DNA from 2 places in the Streptomyces sp. ME19-01-6 genome. Region 2 is predicted to be linked to the other one. Evidence: riboswitches for the same ligand, from Rfam matches in the RefSeq annotation. Region 2 holds a riboswitch; the other holds the start of a gene.

Region 1 (7,007 bases), on a different contig from region 2:
AGGACGAGGGCCACGCGGTCGCCGCGGAAGGTGCGCGCCGCCACCGTGCAGGGCAGGCCCTCCTCGGGGGAGGTGAGCCGCACCCCGGCCGGGCGGACCAGCAGCCGGCACGGGCCCGGCGGGGTGCCGTCGGGCACGGGCAGCTTGCCCCAGCAGGTGTCGGCGCTCTCGCCGTGCACGATGCCCTCGACCACGTTGTCGAAGCCGAGGAAGCGGGCGACGAACTCGGTGGCGGGGCGCTGCCACACCTCCAGCGGGGTGCCGGCCTGCGCGATGCGCCCGCCGTCCATCACCACCACCCGGTCCGCGAGCGCGAAGGCCTCCCCCTGGTCGTGGGTGACCGCGAGGACCGTGGTGCCCAGCTCGCCGAAGAGCTGGCGCAGTTCGACCACCAGCCGCTCCCGCAATCCGCGGTCGAGCTGGCCCAGTGGCTCGTCCAGCATCAGCAGCTTGGGCCGCGGGGCCAGGGCGCGGGCCAGCGCGACCCGCTGTTGCTCGCCGCCGGACAGCGAGGCGACCGCGCGCCGCTGCGCGCCCGGCAGGCCGACCAGCTCCAGCAGTTCGGCGACCCGGCGCTCCGCCTCGGTGCGCGCCACCTTGCGCATCCGCAGCCCGAAGGCGACGTTGCCGCCCACGTCCCGCTGCGGGAAGAGCTGGTGGTCCTGGAACATCAGGCCCACGCCGCGCCGGTGGGTGGGCACCCCCGCCTGGTCCCGCCCGGCCAGCCACACCCGGCCGGTGTGGGCCCGCTCCAGGCCCGCCACCACGCGCAGCAGCGTGGACTTGCCGCCGCCGCTCGGCCCCAGCACCGACACCGTCTCCTGCTCGGCGACCTCGAGGTCCACGGCGTCCAGCGCCGCGCGCTCGCCGTAGCGGACCGTCACCTCGTCCAGTCGCAGCAGCGTCATCAGAACTCCCCCGAACGGTCGGTGCGGATCCGCTCCAGTACCAGCAAGGAGCCCGCGCACACCAGCATCAAAATCGTGCTCAGGGCCATGGCCTGGCCGTAGTTGAGCTGCCCGGCCCGGCCGAGGAAGCGGGCGACGGCCACCGGGAGGGTCGGGTGGTCGGGTCTGGCGATGAAGACCGTCGCCCCGAACTCGCCGAGCGAGACGGCGAAGGCGAAGCCGGCCGCGACCCCTAGGGCCCGCGCGACCAGCGGCAGGTCCACCTCCCGCCAGGCCCGCAGCGGGGACGCGCCGAGCACGGCCGCCGCCTCGCGGAGCCGGTGGTCCACCGCGCGCAGCACGGGCAGCATGGTCCGTACGACGAACGGCACGCCCACCAGGGCCTGCGCGAGCGGTACGAGGATCCATGAGGCGCGCAGGTCGAGCGGCGGCTCGTCCAGGGCGATGAGAAAGCCGAAGCCGACGGTGACGGCGGAGGTGCCCAGCGGCAGCATCAGCAGCGCGTCGAAGCCCCGTACCAGCCTGCCCGCTTTTCTGGTCAGCGCGGCGGCCGCCAGGCCGCCCACCACGAGCGCGAAGACGGTCGCCACGGCGGCGTAGCGCAGGGAGTTCCAGACGGCGTCCATAGGGGCCACGAAAAACGTGCCGCCGCTGTCCGCCACCGACTGCAGGGCGCGGTAGTAGCCGAGTCCGTAGCCGCCGGGGGCGTCCAGGGACCGCTCGACCAGGACCGCGAGCGGCAGCAGGATCAGCAGCGCCACGACGGCGAGCACGCCCCACAGCAGCGCCCATTGGGCCGCGCCCTGGGGGCGGCGCGCGGTCTGTTCGGGATCGACCAGCTTCAGGGCGCCCTCGCGGCGCCGTACGGTCCACGCGTGCAGGGCCAGGACCGCGGCCACGGCCACGAACTGGATCAGAGTCAGCACGGCGGCGGTCGGCAGGTCGAGGAGTTGGGCGGTCTCCCGGTAGATCGCGACCTCAATGGTGGCGTATCGGGGGCCGCCGAGGATCTGGATGACGCCGAAGGAGGTGAAGGTGAACAGGAACACCATCAGGGCGGCGGCCGCCACGGCGGGCGCCAGTGCCGGCAGCGTGACCCGCCGCCACGCGGCCAGGCGGCTCGCGCCGAGCACCCGGGCGGCTTCCTCCTGCCGCGGGTCGAGCTGCGCCCACAGTCCGCCGACGGTCCGTACCACGACCGCGTAGTTGAAGAAGACGTGCGCGAGGAGGATCGCCCAGACGCTGGTGTCGAGCCGCACCCCCCACAGGCTGTCCAGCAGTCCGCCGTGGCCGAGCAGGGCCAGGAACGCGGAGCCCGCGACGACGGTCGGCAGGACGAAGGGGACGGTGACCACGGCGCGCAGCAGCCGCTTGCCGGGGAAGGCGAAGCGGGCGAAGACATACGCGCCGGGCAGCGCGACCGCCAGCGTCAGGGCGGTGGAGGCGGCCGCCTGCCAGGCGGTGAACCACAGGATGTCCAGGACCGCCGGGTCGGTGAGCACCTCGCCGATGCGGCCCAGCCGCCAGTGGCCGTCGACGCGCAGTCCGCGGGCGACGATGGCGGCCACCGGATAGACGAAGAACAGCGCGAAGAAGGCGGCGGGCACAGCCATCAGGGCCAGCCGCAGCGCCGCCCCGCGCAGCCGCCCAGGCCGCTCCTTCGCCGTCCCCGGCGCGGCGGCGGGGCGCTCACTCCGCTTTACAGGACGAGCGAGGACCATGCCTTGACCCACTGGTCACGGTTTTTGGCGATCTTCCGGGGGTCCAGCCTGGCCGGGTCGGCGACCTTCACGCCGTACTTCGTGAACAGCTCGGGCAGCTTCGCGTCCTCGCGGGCCGGGTTGACGTACATGTTGAGCGGCACGTCCTCCTGGAACCGCTTGGTCAGCAGGAAGTCCAGCAGCGCCCTTCCGCCCTTGGAGTTCGACGCGCCCTTCAGGAGCCCGGCGAATTCCACCTGGCGGAAGCAGGTTCCCGTCGCGATCCCTGTGGGGGCCTGCGCGGGCCGCGGCTTGGAGTCGACGACCTCGGCGGGCGGGCTGGAGGCGTACGAGACGACCAGCGGCCGGTCGCCCTTCGCGCCGCCCGCCGAGCCGGAGAAGCGGTCGTAGTACGCCTGCTCCCAGCCGTCGACGACCTCGACGCCGTTGGCCCTGAGCTTCTTCCAGTAGCCCTGCCAGCCGTCGTCGCCGTACCGGGCGGCCGTGCCCAGCAGGAAAGCGAGGCCGGGAGAGGAGGTGGCCGCGTTCTCGGTGACCAGGAGGTTCTTGTAGGCGGGCTTGGTCAGGTCGTCGAAGGTCTTCGGCGGGGCCAGCTTCTTGTCGGCGAAGTACTTGCGGTCGTAGTTGACGCAGATGTCGCCGAAGTCGACCGGGGTGACGCGGTGCTCGGCCGCGTCGAGCTGGAGGGCGGCGGGGACCTTGTCCAGGCCCGTGGCCCGGTAGGGGGTGAACAGGTCGTTGTCGAGCGCGCGGGAGAGCAGGGTGTTGTCGACGCCGAAGAAGACGTCGCCCTGGGGGTGCGACTTGGAGAGTATCGCCTGGTTGACGGCCGCCCCGGCGTCGCCACCGGGCAGCACCTGCACCTTGTAGCCGGTCTGCCGGGTGAACTCCTTCAGCACGGCCTTCGACGCGGCGAACGAGTCGTGCGAGACCAGCTTCACGGTCTTGGAGCCGGAGCCGCCGGAGGAGCCGGAGGAGTCCTCTCCGCAGGCGACGAGCGTGGTGAGGCCGAGCGAGCCGAAGAGGGCGGCGGCGACGGCATGCCGAAGACGGCTGTTCATATGAGGCTGACTCCCTACGCCGGTATGACCCGGATCAGGTCCGAGGGTCTGCGGCCGGGCCGCACTCTCAGCGCTGTTCGCGCTCCCCTGTCGGAATGTTCACTTGTACGAGACGTTCATGTGTGTACGAGGTGGTGCCAGGGCACCGTATCAGCCGGCCCTCAGCGCTCGGCCGCCGCCAGCTGCCCGCACGCCCCGTCGATCTCCTGCCCCCGGGTGTCCCGGACGGTCACGGGCACGCCGTGTGCCTCCAGGGCGGCCACGAACGCCTTCTCGTCCTCGGGCCTGGACGCGGTCCACTTGGAGCCGGGTGTCGGGTTGAGCGGGATCAGGTTGACGTGCACCCGGCGGCCCTTGAGCAGCCGCCCCAGCAGGTCGGCCCGCCATGCCTGGTCATTGATGTCCCTGATCAGGGCGTACTCGATGGAGACGCGACGGCCCGACTTCTCCGCGTACTCCCACGCCGCGTCCAGGACCTCGCGGACCTTCCAGCGGGTGTTGACCGGGACGAGCGTGTCGCGCAGCTCGTCGTCGGGCGCGTGCAGCGACACCGCGAGACGGCACTTGAAGCCCTCGTCGGCGAAGCGCAGCATCGCCGGGACCAGCCCGACGGTCGAGACGGTGATCCCGCGCTGGGACAGGCCGAGGCCGTCCGGCTCCGGGTCCGTCAGCCTGCGGATGGCGCCGACGACGCGGTTGTAGTTGGCGAGCGGCTCGCCCATGCCCATGAAGACGATGTTGGACAGCCGCGCCGAACCACCTGGGATCTCACCGTCCCGCAGCGCCCGCATCCCGTCGACGATCTGGTGCACGATCTCGGCGGTGGACAGGTTGCGGTCCAGGCCCGCCTGGCCGGTGGCGCAGAACGGGCAGTTCATGCCGCAGCCCGCCTGGGAGCTGATGCACATGGTGACCCGGTCCGGGTAGCGCATCAGCACGGACTCCACGAGCGTGCCGTCGAAGAGGCGCCACAGGGTCTTGCGGGTGGTGTCGTCGTCGCAGCTGATGTGACGCACCACGCTCATCAGGTCCGGCAGCAGCCCGGCCGCCAGCTTTTCGCGCGCGGCGGCCGGGATGTCGGTCCACTGGGCCGGGTCGTGGCTGTAGCGGGCGAAGTAGTGGCGCGATACCTGGCCGGCGCGGAAGGGCTTCTCGCCGAGGGAGGCGACGGCCTCGCGGCGCTCGGCGGGCGAGAGGTCGGCGAGATGCCGCGGGGGCTTCTTGGCTCCGCGCGGCGCGACGAATGTGAGTTCTCCGGGCTTGGGCATGGTCTCCCCAGTGTCGCAGACGTGCGTACGGCCTCGTGCCACGCGCGGCACGAGGCCGTACGGCCTTCGGTAAGAGGGCCGGTCAGCCGCCGCCCACGAAGATCACCAGCAGCAGCCAGACCACGGGCGCGGTGGGCAGCAGGGAGTCCAGCCGGTCCATGATCCCGCCGTGGCCGGGCAGCAGCTTGCCCATGTCCTTGATGCCCAGGTCGCGCTTGATCATGGACTCGCCGAGATCGCCGAGGGTCGCGCTGACCGCGACGGCGAGCCCGAGCAGCGTCCCCTGCCACCACGCGCCGCCGTCGATCAGGTACTGCATGGAGAGCGCGCCCGCGACCATCGCGAAGACAATCGCGCCCAGCAGCCCCTCCCGGGTCTTGCCGGGGCTGATGCGCGGGGCGAGCTTGTGGCGGCCGAAGCGCCAACCGACCGCGTACGCGCCGGTGTCGCTGACCACGGTCAACAGCAGGAAGACCAGCACCCGCCGCGGCCCGTCGTCGGCCGCGAGCATGAGCGCGACGAAGGTGGCCAGGAACGGCACGTAGAAGGCCGCGAAGACGCCGGCCGTGACATCCCTGAGGTAGTTCTCGGGCGGCTCGGTCATCCGCCAGACGAGCACCGCCAGGGCGGTCAGCGAGACGGCCACCCACGCGCCCTCCGCACCGCGCACGTAACCGGCGACCACCATGGCGACGCCGCCCACGGCGAGCGGCACCAGGGGGACGCGGATGTCCTTGCGCTCGGCCAGCCGCGAGGTCAGCTCCCACAGGCCGACGACCACCGCGACCGCTATGACGCCGATGAACACCGGCTTGTAGATGAAGAGCGAGGCGACGATCACCACACCGAGGCCGACGCCCACCCCTATCGCGGCGGGCAGATTGCGGCCCGCGCTCTTCTTCTTGGTGCTGCCCATCTCGTCGGCGCTCCCCGTCTGGTGGGCGCCGACCGTCTCGCCGGGCTGAGCGGCGCTGTCGGAGGGCGTGGCGTCGGCGCGGTCCGGGGGCGTCGGCGGGTGCGCGGCGGGCTGCCGCGGCCCGCGCTCCGGCTCCCGGTCATCGCGGAACAGGGGGCCGCTCGGCCGAGCGGCCCCCCGATCAGGGTCGGCGGCATCCCGAGGGTCTCCGCCTGCGTGGGGCACGGTGGGCATGGGCCGAGTCTGCGCCGCCTCGCCCATGTCGTGCGCGGGACCCGCCGAGGGCGAGGGCACCTTGCCGCGAAGCGAGGGAGAGGGCCCCTGCTGGGCCGGTTCCCAGAGGCGGGCGCTCGGCGGAGCTCCCCAGGATGAGTCGTTCATCAGACCTCGAGCAACTCGGCTTCCTTGTGCTTGAGCAGCTCATCCACCTGCGCGACATACTTCGCGGTGGTGTCGTCGAGCTCCTTCTCGGCGCGGCGGCCCTCGTCCTCCCCGACCTCGCCGTCCTTGATCAGCTTGTCGATGGACTCCTTGGCCTTGCGGCGGACGCTGCGGATCGAGATCTTCGCGTCCTCGCCCTTGCCCTTGGCGACCTTGATGAATTCCTTGCGGCGCTGTTCGGTGAGCTCGGGGAACACCACCCGGATGATGTTGCCGTCATTGCTCGGGTTGACGCCCAGATCGGAGTCGCGGATCGCCTGCTCGATGTTGCGCAACGCGCTCTTGTCGAACGGGGTCACCACGGCCATGCGCGGTTCCGGCACCGAGAACGACGCCAGCTGGTTGATCGGCGTCATCGCTCCGTAGTAGTCCGCCACGATCTTGTTGAACATCGCCGGGTGCGCACGCCCGGTGCGGATCGCGGCGAAGTCCTCCTTGGCGACCACAACGGCCTTCTCCATCTTCTCCTCGGCCTCGAGGAGGATCTCTTCGATCACCACTTGCTCCTGGTGTTATCAGTAAGCAGAGCCTCGCCCCTGCGTGCGTCTTCTCCTGCACGGTGTCCGACCGGCAGGCCGTTGTCCATCCCCCGTATGAGCCGTCAGGCCCGGGAGCCCTGGTCGCTCACGAGCGTGCCGATCTTCTCACCCTTCACCGCGCGCGCGATGTTCCCTTCGGCGAGAAGCTCGAAC
Region 2 (7,007 bases):
AGAGAGCAGTCTACGAGCCGACCTGACACGCCAGGTCACCTGCTGGGGCCGGGCCCGGGACTGGTGCCGAACAGTGACACCGGGCGCCGCCGTGGGGTCGGCTTCGCCCCTGTTGTGCCCTCGCGCACGGCCTTGCCGCGAGCGCGCCTGGCTGCGAGCGCGCCCTAGTTGTGCGACGCGGCGGCCAGCGCGGCCAGCTCCTCCAGCGCGGTGGTCCATGTCGCGGCGGCGTACTCCGCGTGCTTGGCCTTCACGCCGTCCGGGACCGCGAGCTCGCGGATGCCGCTCTCGGCCAGGCGGAGCCGGGTGCCGCTGCCCTCGGCGGAGAGCACGAACTCCACCAGGGTCGAGTCGCCCGGTTCCGCGCCCAGGGGGCGGTCCGGCTCTCTGGCGAGCCGGAAGCGGAACAGCACGTCCGGCACCGCCTTCTCCACCCGGCCATGGAACTCCCCCTGTTCGTCCCAGCGGAAGCGGAGCGTCCCGCCGGGGCGCGGGTCGATCTCGCACCCCTCGAACGCGTACCAGACGCGGATGTGCTCGGGGGTCGTCAGCACCCGCCATACGCGGTCGACGGGCGCTGGGATGTACACCTCGCGCTCGATCCGGTCGGCCACCATGCCCCCACGCTAACCGCTCACCGCCCTACCCGAACGCCGGGCGCTCCGGGTCCAGCGCGGCCAGCCCCTCCGCGGGTGAGGAGGCGTGGGCGAAATGGCGGCGCGGGATGCGGCCGGCGCGGTGGGCCAGCCGGCCGGCCCGGACCGCGTGCCGCATGGCCCCGGCCATCAGGACGGGCTCCTGGGCGCGGGTGACGGCGGACGCGAGCATCACCGCCGCGCAGCCCAGCTCCATGGCGAGCGCGGCGTCCGAGGCGGTGCCCGCCCCCGCGTCCAGGATCACCGGGACCGTGGCGCGCTCGACGATCAGCTGGAAGTTGTGCGGATTGCGGATGCCCAGGCCGGAGCCGATGGGGGAGCCCAGCGGCATGACCGCGGCGCAGCCCACATCCTCCAGCCTGCGGGCCAGGACCGGGTCGTCGTTGGTGTACGGCAGGACGGTGAACCCGTCGTCGACCAGCGTCTCTGCGGCGTCCAGCAGCTCGACCGGGTCGGGGAGCAGGGTGCGCTCGTCGGCCACCACCTCCAGCTTGACCCAGTCGGTGCCCAGCGCCTCCCGCGCCAGCCGGGCGGTCAGCACCGCCTCGCCGGCCGTGAAGCACCCGGCGGTGTTGGGCAGCACACGGATGCCGTGCCGGTCGAGCACCGACAGGACCGAGCCCTGCACGGTGGGGTCCAGGCGGCGCATCGCGACGGTGGTGAGCTCCGTACCGGAGGCGAGCAGCGAGCGCTCCATGACCTCCAGGCTGGGCGCGCCGCCGGTGCCCATGATCAGGCGGGAGGAGAAGGAGGTCCCCGCGATGGTGAGCGGGTCCGGATCCGGGGCCCGGTCCGGCGCCGGTCCTGGGGGGACAGTGGCGTGCGTCGTGTTGTGAACCGTCTCGTGCGTTGTCTCGGCCATCTGGGGTTCAGCCTCCTTGGACGGCGGTGAGGACCTCGACCCGGTCCCCGTCGCCGAGCGGGGTGGCGGGCCACTGGCCGCGCGGGACGATCTGTTCGTTGACGGCCGCGGCGACCCCCGAGCGGGCCGGGGTCAGCTCCGCGACCAGCAGGTCGAGAGTGGTGCCGCCGGGGAGCTCGCGGGGCTCGCCGTTCACGGAGACGGTCATGGACACGCTCATGCGGGGTGCTCCTGCGGTACGGGGATGCCGGGGCGGGCGGGAGGGAAGTCGGCCCGGGTGGGCGGGAGGTCGGTCCGGGCGGCCGGGAAGCGCCGCGGGGAGAACGGCCGGGCCTCGTCCGGGAGTTCGCCGTCCGTCAGCACCTCGGCCATGATGTCGCCCGTGACGGGGGTGAGGAGGACACCGTTGCGGTAGTGGCCGGTGGCCACGAGCAGGCCGGGCAGCGCGCTGGGGCCGAGCAGCGGCGCGTTGTCGGGGGAGCCGGGGCGCAGCCCGGCGCGGGTCTCGACGAGCGGCAGCTCGGTGATGCCGGGCACCAGTTCATGCGCGTCGCGCAGCAGTTCGTAGACGCCGCCCGCGGTGACCGTGGTGTCCCAGCCGAGCTCTTCCGAGGTGGCGCCGACGACCAGCTCGCCGTTCTCGCGCGGCACCAGATAGACGTGTCCGCCGCGCACCTGGGCTCGTACGGTCCGGGACAGGAACGGCGCGTACGCGGGCGGCACGCGCAGCCGCAGCACCTGGCCCTTGACGGGGCGTACGGGAGGCAGCGCGTCCTCGGGGACGTCCGCGAGCCGCCCGCTGAAGCTGCCCGCGGCCAGTACGGTCCGTTCGGCCGCCAGCCGTGTGCCGTCGGCGAGTTCGACGCCGGTCGCGCGGTCCGCCGTGAGCGTGAGCCGCTCCGCGCGGGCGCGGTGGAAGACCACGCCGGCCCGCGCGCACGCCGTCAGCAGCGCCGCCGCCAGCCGTCGCGGGTCGACCTGGTGGTCCCCGTCCACGCGCAGGCCCCCGCGCACGCCCGGCGCGAGCATCGGCTCCAGACGCCGGCATTCGCGCCCCGTCAGCCACTGTGACTCCAGCCCGAGCCGCCGCTGGAAGTCATGGAGCTCGCGCAGCTGGGCGCGGTCGTCGGGGTCGAAGGCCACGGCGAGCGTGCCGCAGGCACGGTAGCCGACGTCCTGGCCGCCGGCCTCCTCCAGCTCGGCCACGAAGTCCGGATAGCGGCGCGCGGAGGCGAGGTTGAGGGCGAGCAGCGTCTGCTCGCCGTAGTGGAGCTCGGTGACGGCCGCGAGCATCCCCGCCGCCACCTGGGCCGCGCCGCCGCCCGGCGCCGGGTCGGCGACGGCGGTGCGCAGGCCCCGCTGGGCCGCCCGCCACGCCGTGACCAGGCCGATGACGCCGCCTCCGACGACCAGCGCGTCGTACGGCCCGTCCGGCCGCGGACACGATGGTGTGCGCGATGCGTTCGTGCTCGATGCGTGCATGGGCGTGACGCCCCTCCCTTCGCCGGCATGACCCGGATCAGGTTCGTACGGTCGGAGGCCGCTTCAGCCTCCCTCTCAGCCCGCTGCGTCCGGGCTCCCGCGAGTGCTTCGTCCCGCCACCCTAGTACGGGGCCGGAACCGCCCGGAAGGGCAGGCCCCGCCGCGCGACCCGCCCCGGCCGCGCCTGTGCCGGAGATCTCGCCCGCCGGTGCTCCGGTGTGCCCCGCGCGCCGCCCTACAGTGATCGTGTGAGTGATGAGACGACGAAGTCGGCGTCCCCGGAGGGCGGCGTGCAGCAGGTGGTGATCGTCGGCGCGGGAATGGCCGGGGTGCAGACCGCCGTCGCGCTGCGCGACCAGGGCTGGACCGGCGGCATTCTGCTGCTCGGCGCCGAGGCGCACCAGCCGTACGACCGGCCGCCGCTGTCCAAGGCCGTGCTGCTCGGCAAGGCCGAGGGCTCCACCTTCGACGTGGACTTCGCCGCGCTCGGCGTCGAGCTGCGGCTCGGGGTGGCCGTCACCGGCCTGGACACCGGCGCGCGGCGGCTGGAGACCGCGTCGGGCCCGGTGCCGTACGACGTCCTGGTGATCGCCACCGGCGCCGAGCCGATCACCCTGCCCGGCGGCGAGGGCGTGCCCGGCGTGTATCTGCTGCGCACGCTCGACGACGCGGAGCGGCTGCGCCCGGTGCTGGCCGGGCAGCGCGAGATCGTGGTGGTCGGGGCGGGCTGGATCGGCGCGGAGTTCGCCACGGCGGCGCGCGAGGCAGGCTGCGCCGTGACCGTCGTGGAGGCCGCCGACCGCCCGCTGGCGGGCGCCCTCCCGGCCGAGGTCGCGGCGCCCATGGCCGACTGGTACGCCGACTACGGCGTCGAGCTGGTCACCGGCGCGCAGGTGGCCGCCGTGGACGAGCAGGGGGTGTTGCTCGAAGACGGCACCCGGCTGCGCGCGGACGCGGTGGTCGTCGGTATCGGGGCGCGGCCCGCCACGGGCTGGCTGGCGGGCTCGGGCGTCGAGCTGGCCCCGGACCGGTCCGTGGCCGCCGACGAACAGCTGCGCACTTCGGTGCCCGACGTCTACGCCGTCGGGGACTGCGCGTCGTTCCCCTCCGCCCGTTACGGCGAGCGGCTGCTGGTGCACCACTGGGACAACGCGCTCCAGGGGCCGCGCACCGTCGCCGCCAATGTGGTCGGCAGCAGGACCGCGCATTTCACCGGTTCGGTCTACGACCCGGTGCCGTATTTCTGGTCCGAGCAGTTCGGCCGCTTCGTGCAGTACGTGGGCCACCACGCCGCCGCCGACGAACTCGTCTGGCGCGGCGACCCGCAGGGCGCGGCCTGGTCGGTGTGCTGGCTGCGGGAGGGGGCGCTGGTCGCCCTGCTGGCCGTCGGCCGTCCGCGCGATCTGGCCCAGGGCCGCAAGCTGATCGAACAGGGCTCCCGGCTGGACCGCGCCCGCGCCGCGGACCCGTCGGTGCCGCTCAAGTCGGCGGTCCTGTGACCCTCGGCGCCCCTCCGCGCGCCCCGGCGGTGACCTCGGCCGAGGGCCGGCGGACGGCGGCGTACCGGCGCCGGTACCCGGTGCCCGACTACCCACTGTCAGTCCCAGATGGCAGGCTTGTCCCGTGACCGAGATTGACGCAAAGATCGATGCTCTCGTCCCCGACTGGCTCACCCTCCCCGACGTCGCCGAACGGCTCGGTGTCGAGGTGACGCGCGTGCGGCAGCTGATCAAGGAGGGTCAGCTGATCGCGGTGCGCCGTGGCGAGAACCGGGTGCTGCAGGTGCCGACCGAGTTCATCGGTGACGGAAAGGTCGTCAAGGGCCTGGTGGGCACCCTGACGCTGCTGAAAGACGACGGCTTCAGCGACGAAGAGATGCTGGAGTGGCTCTTCACTCCGGACCCGAGCCTGCCCGGTACCCCGGCCCAGGCCCTGCACGAGAATCGCGGCACCGAGGTCAAGCGCCGCGCCCAGGCCCTCGCCGTCTGAGCCGCGGCCGACCCGCCGCGCCATCCGTACCGTCTGACCCGTACCGTCTCATCCGTACTGCCCGATCATCATCCGCGGCGTACGGGCCGGCCGCTCCGGTCCGTACGCCGCCGACACGTTGCCGACACGCCGCCGACCCAGGGGGAAAGCCGTCCCAATGGCCGCCGCCACCACCGCCCGCGAGCAGCTCGCCGACGCCCGGCTCTATCTGTGCACCGACGCCCGCCGGCGCCAGGGCGATCTGCCGGAGTTCCTGGACGCCGTCCTGGGATCGGGGGTGGACATCGTCCAGCTGCGCGACAAGGGCATGGAGGCCAGGGAGGAGCTCGACCATCTCGCGGTGTTCGCCGACGCCTGCCGCCGCCACGGCAAGCTGCTGGCGGTCAACGACCGGGCGGACGTCGCCCACGCCATCGGCTCCGATGTGCTGCACCTGGGCCAGGGCGACCTGCCGGTCCCGGCGGCGCGCGCGGTCCTCGGCGCCGACGTGCTGATCGGGAGGTCCACCCACGCGCCCGCCGAGGCGGAGGCCGCGGCCGCCGAGCCGGGCGTCGACTACTTCTGCACCGGGCCCTGCTGGCCCACCCCCACCAAGCCGGGGCGGCCCGCCCCCGGCCTGTCGCTGGTGCGCCACACCGCCGCCCTGAAGCCCGAGCGGCCCTGGTTCGCCATCGGCGGAATCGACGCCTCCAACCTGGACGAGGTGCTGGGGGCGGGCGCGCGGCGGGTGGTCGTGGTGCGGGCGATCACCGAGGCCGAGGACCCCGGAGCGGCCGCCGCCGAGCTGGCCAAGCGGGTGCGCGCCCACGGCCTGTGAGCGGCGCGTCGGCCGCTCGTCGCCGGCAAAGTGTCCGCAGTGCGGACCAAAGTCCGACGAAAAGGACATAGTGCCCCTGTCTGCTGGGCGTGCGCCCAACCGCTGGCTAACCTTCCCGTATGGCCCTTGGCACAGCTTCCACCAGGACAGATCGCGCGCGGACGGTGCGTGATCTGCTCGCATCAGGCGAGCAGTCGTACTCCTTCGAATTCTTCGCGCCGAAGACACAGAAGGGCGAACAGACTCTGTGGAACGCCATCCGTCGGCTCGAAGCCGTCTCGCCGACCTTCGTCTCCGTGACCTACGGCGCGGGCGGCTCCTCCCGTGAGGGGACCGTGCGCGTCACCGAGCGCATCGCGACCGACACCACGCTCACCCCGGTCGCCCACCTCACCGCCGTCAACCACTCCCGAGCCGAACTGCGCAACATCATCGGGCAGTACGCGGGCGCCGGGATCCGCAACATGCTGGCGCTGCGCGGCGACCCGCCCGGCGACCCGATGGGCGAGTGGGTCCGCCACGCCGACGGCGTCACCTACGCCGCCGAACTGGTCGAGCTGATCAAGGAATCGGGGGACTTCTGCGTCGGCGTCGCGGCCTTCCCCGAGATGCACCCGCGCTCGACGGACTGGGACACCGAGATCGGCCACTTCGTGGACAAGTGCCGCGCGGGCGCCGACTTCGCCATCACCCAGATGTTCTTCTACGCCGAGGACTATCTGCGGCTGCGCGATCGGGTCGCCGCCGCGGGGTGTACGACGCCGATCATCCCTGAAATCATGCCCGTCACAAACGTGAAGCAGATCGAGCGGTTCGCGCAGCTGAGCAACGCCGCCTTCCCTCCGGACCTCGCCGAGCGGATCCTGGCGGTGAAGGACGACGCGGCGGCTGTACGCTCGATCGGGATCGACTACGCCACGCGGTTGTGTGCGCGGTTGATGGCCGAGGAGATCCCCGGACTTCACTTCATTACGCTGAACCACTCCCCGGCGACACTGGAGATCTACGAGAATCTGGGACTGCATCAGCGGTCCTGAGGACGGCAGCCGAGGGGCGGCCGCACGAGAGGGGCGGGCATGGGCTGGGCGGTCCTCTACATCGCGTTCGGCGTAGTCGCGCTGTGGCTGCTGGGAGAGGTGCTGCTGCAGTACAAGGCGCGGCTGCGCTGGCGGCTCCTCGCTTTCACCGGTTTCCTCGGCGT

The links. A riboswitch is a leader RNA that binds a small molecule or an ion and turns the genes downstream of it on or off. The one in region 2 is predicted to bind thiamine pyrophosphate.
Region 1: it holds a riboswitch for thiamine pyrophosphate, as region 2 does, so the genes downstream of both, PV419_RS27875 (thiamine ABC transporter substrate-binding protein) here and thiO (glycine oxidase ThiO) in region 2, are expected to answer to the same signal.

Annotation. Positions count from the first base shown of each region.
Region 1 covers NZ_JARAXF010000014.1:47,815-54,821, forward strand. The annotation lists gene PV419_RS27865 (ABC transporter ATP-binding protein) at 1-908, opposite strand, end outside; gene PV419_RS27870 (iron ABC transporter permease) at 908-2,521, opposite strand; gene PV419_RS27875 (thiamine ABC transporter substrate-binding protein) at 2,608-3,690, opposite strand; TPP riboswitch at 3,685-3,789, opposite strand; gene rlmN (23S rRNA (adenine(2503)-C(2))-methyltransferase RlmN) at 3,852-4,958, opposite strand; gene PV419_RS27885 (phosphatidate cytidylyltransferase) at 5,041-6,255, opposite strand; gene frr (ribosome recycling factor) at 6,255-6,812, opposite strand; gene pyrH (UMP kinase) at 6,917-7,007, opposite strand, start outside.
Region 2 covers NZ_JARAXF010000032.1:43,623-50,629, forward strand. The annotation lists gene PV419_RS42215 (SRPBCC domain-containing protein) at 165-617, opposite strand; gene PV419_RS42220 (thiazole synthase) at 643-1,518, opposite strand; gene thiS (sulfur carrier protein ThiS) at 1,526-1,726, opposite strand; gene thiO (glycine oxidase ThiO) at 1,735-3,000, opposite strand; TPP riboswitch at 2,997-3,111, opposite strand; gene PV419_RS42235 (FAD-dependent oxidoreductase) at 3,249-4,499, shown strand; gene PV419_RS42240 (Rv2175c family DNA-binding protein) at 4,624-4,989, shown strand; gene thiE (thiamine phosphate synthase) at 5,147-5,806, shown strand; gene metF (methylenetetrahydrofolate reductase [NAD(P)H]) at 5,926-6,843, shown strand; gene PV419_RS42255 (hypothetical protein) at 6,883-7,007, shown strand, end outside.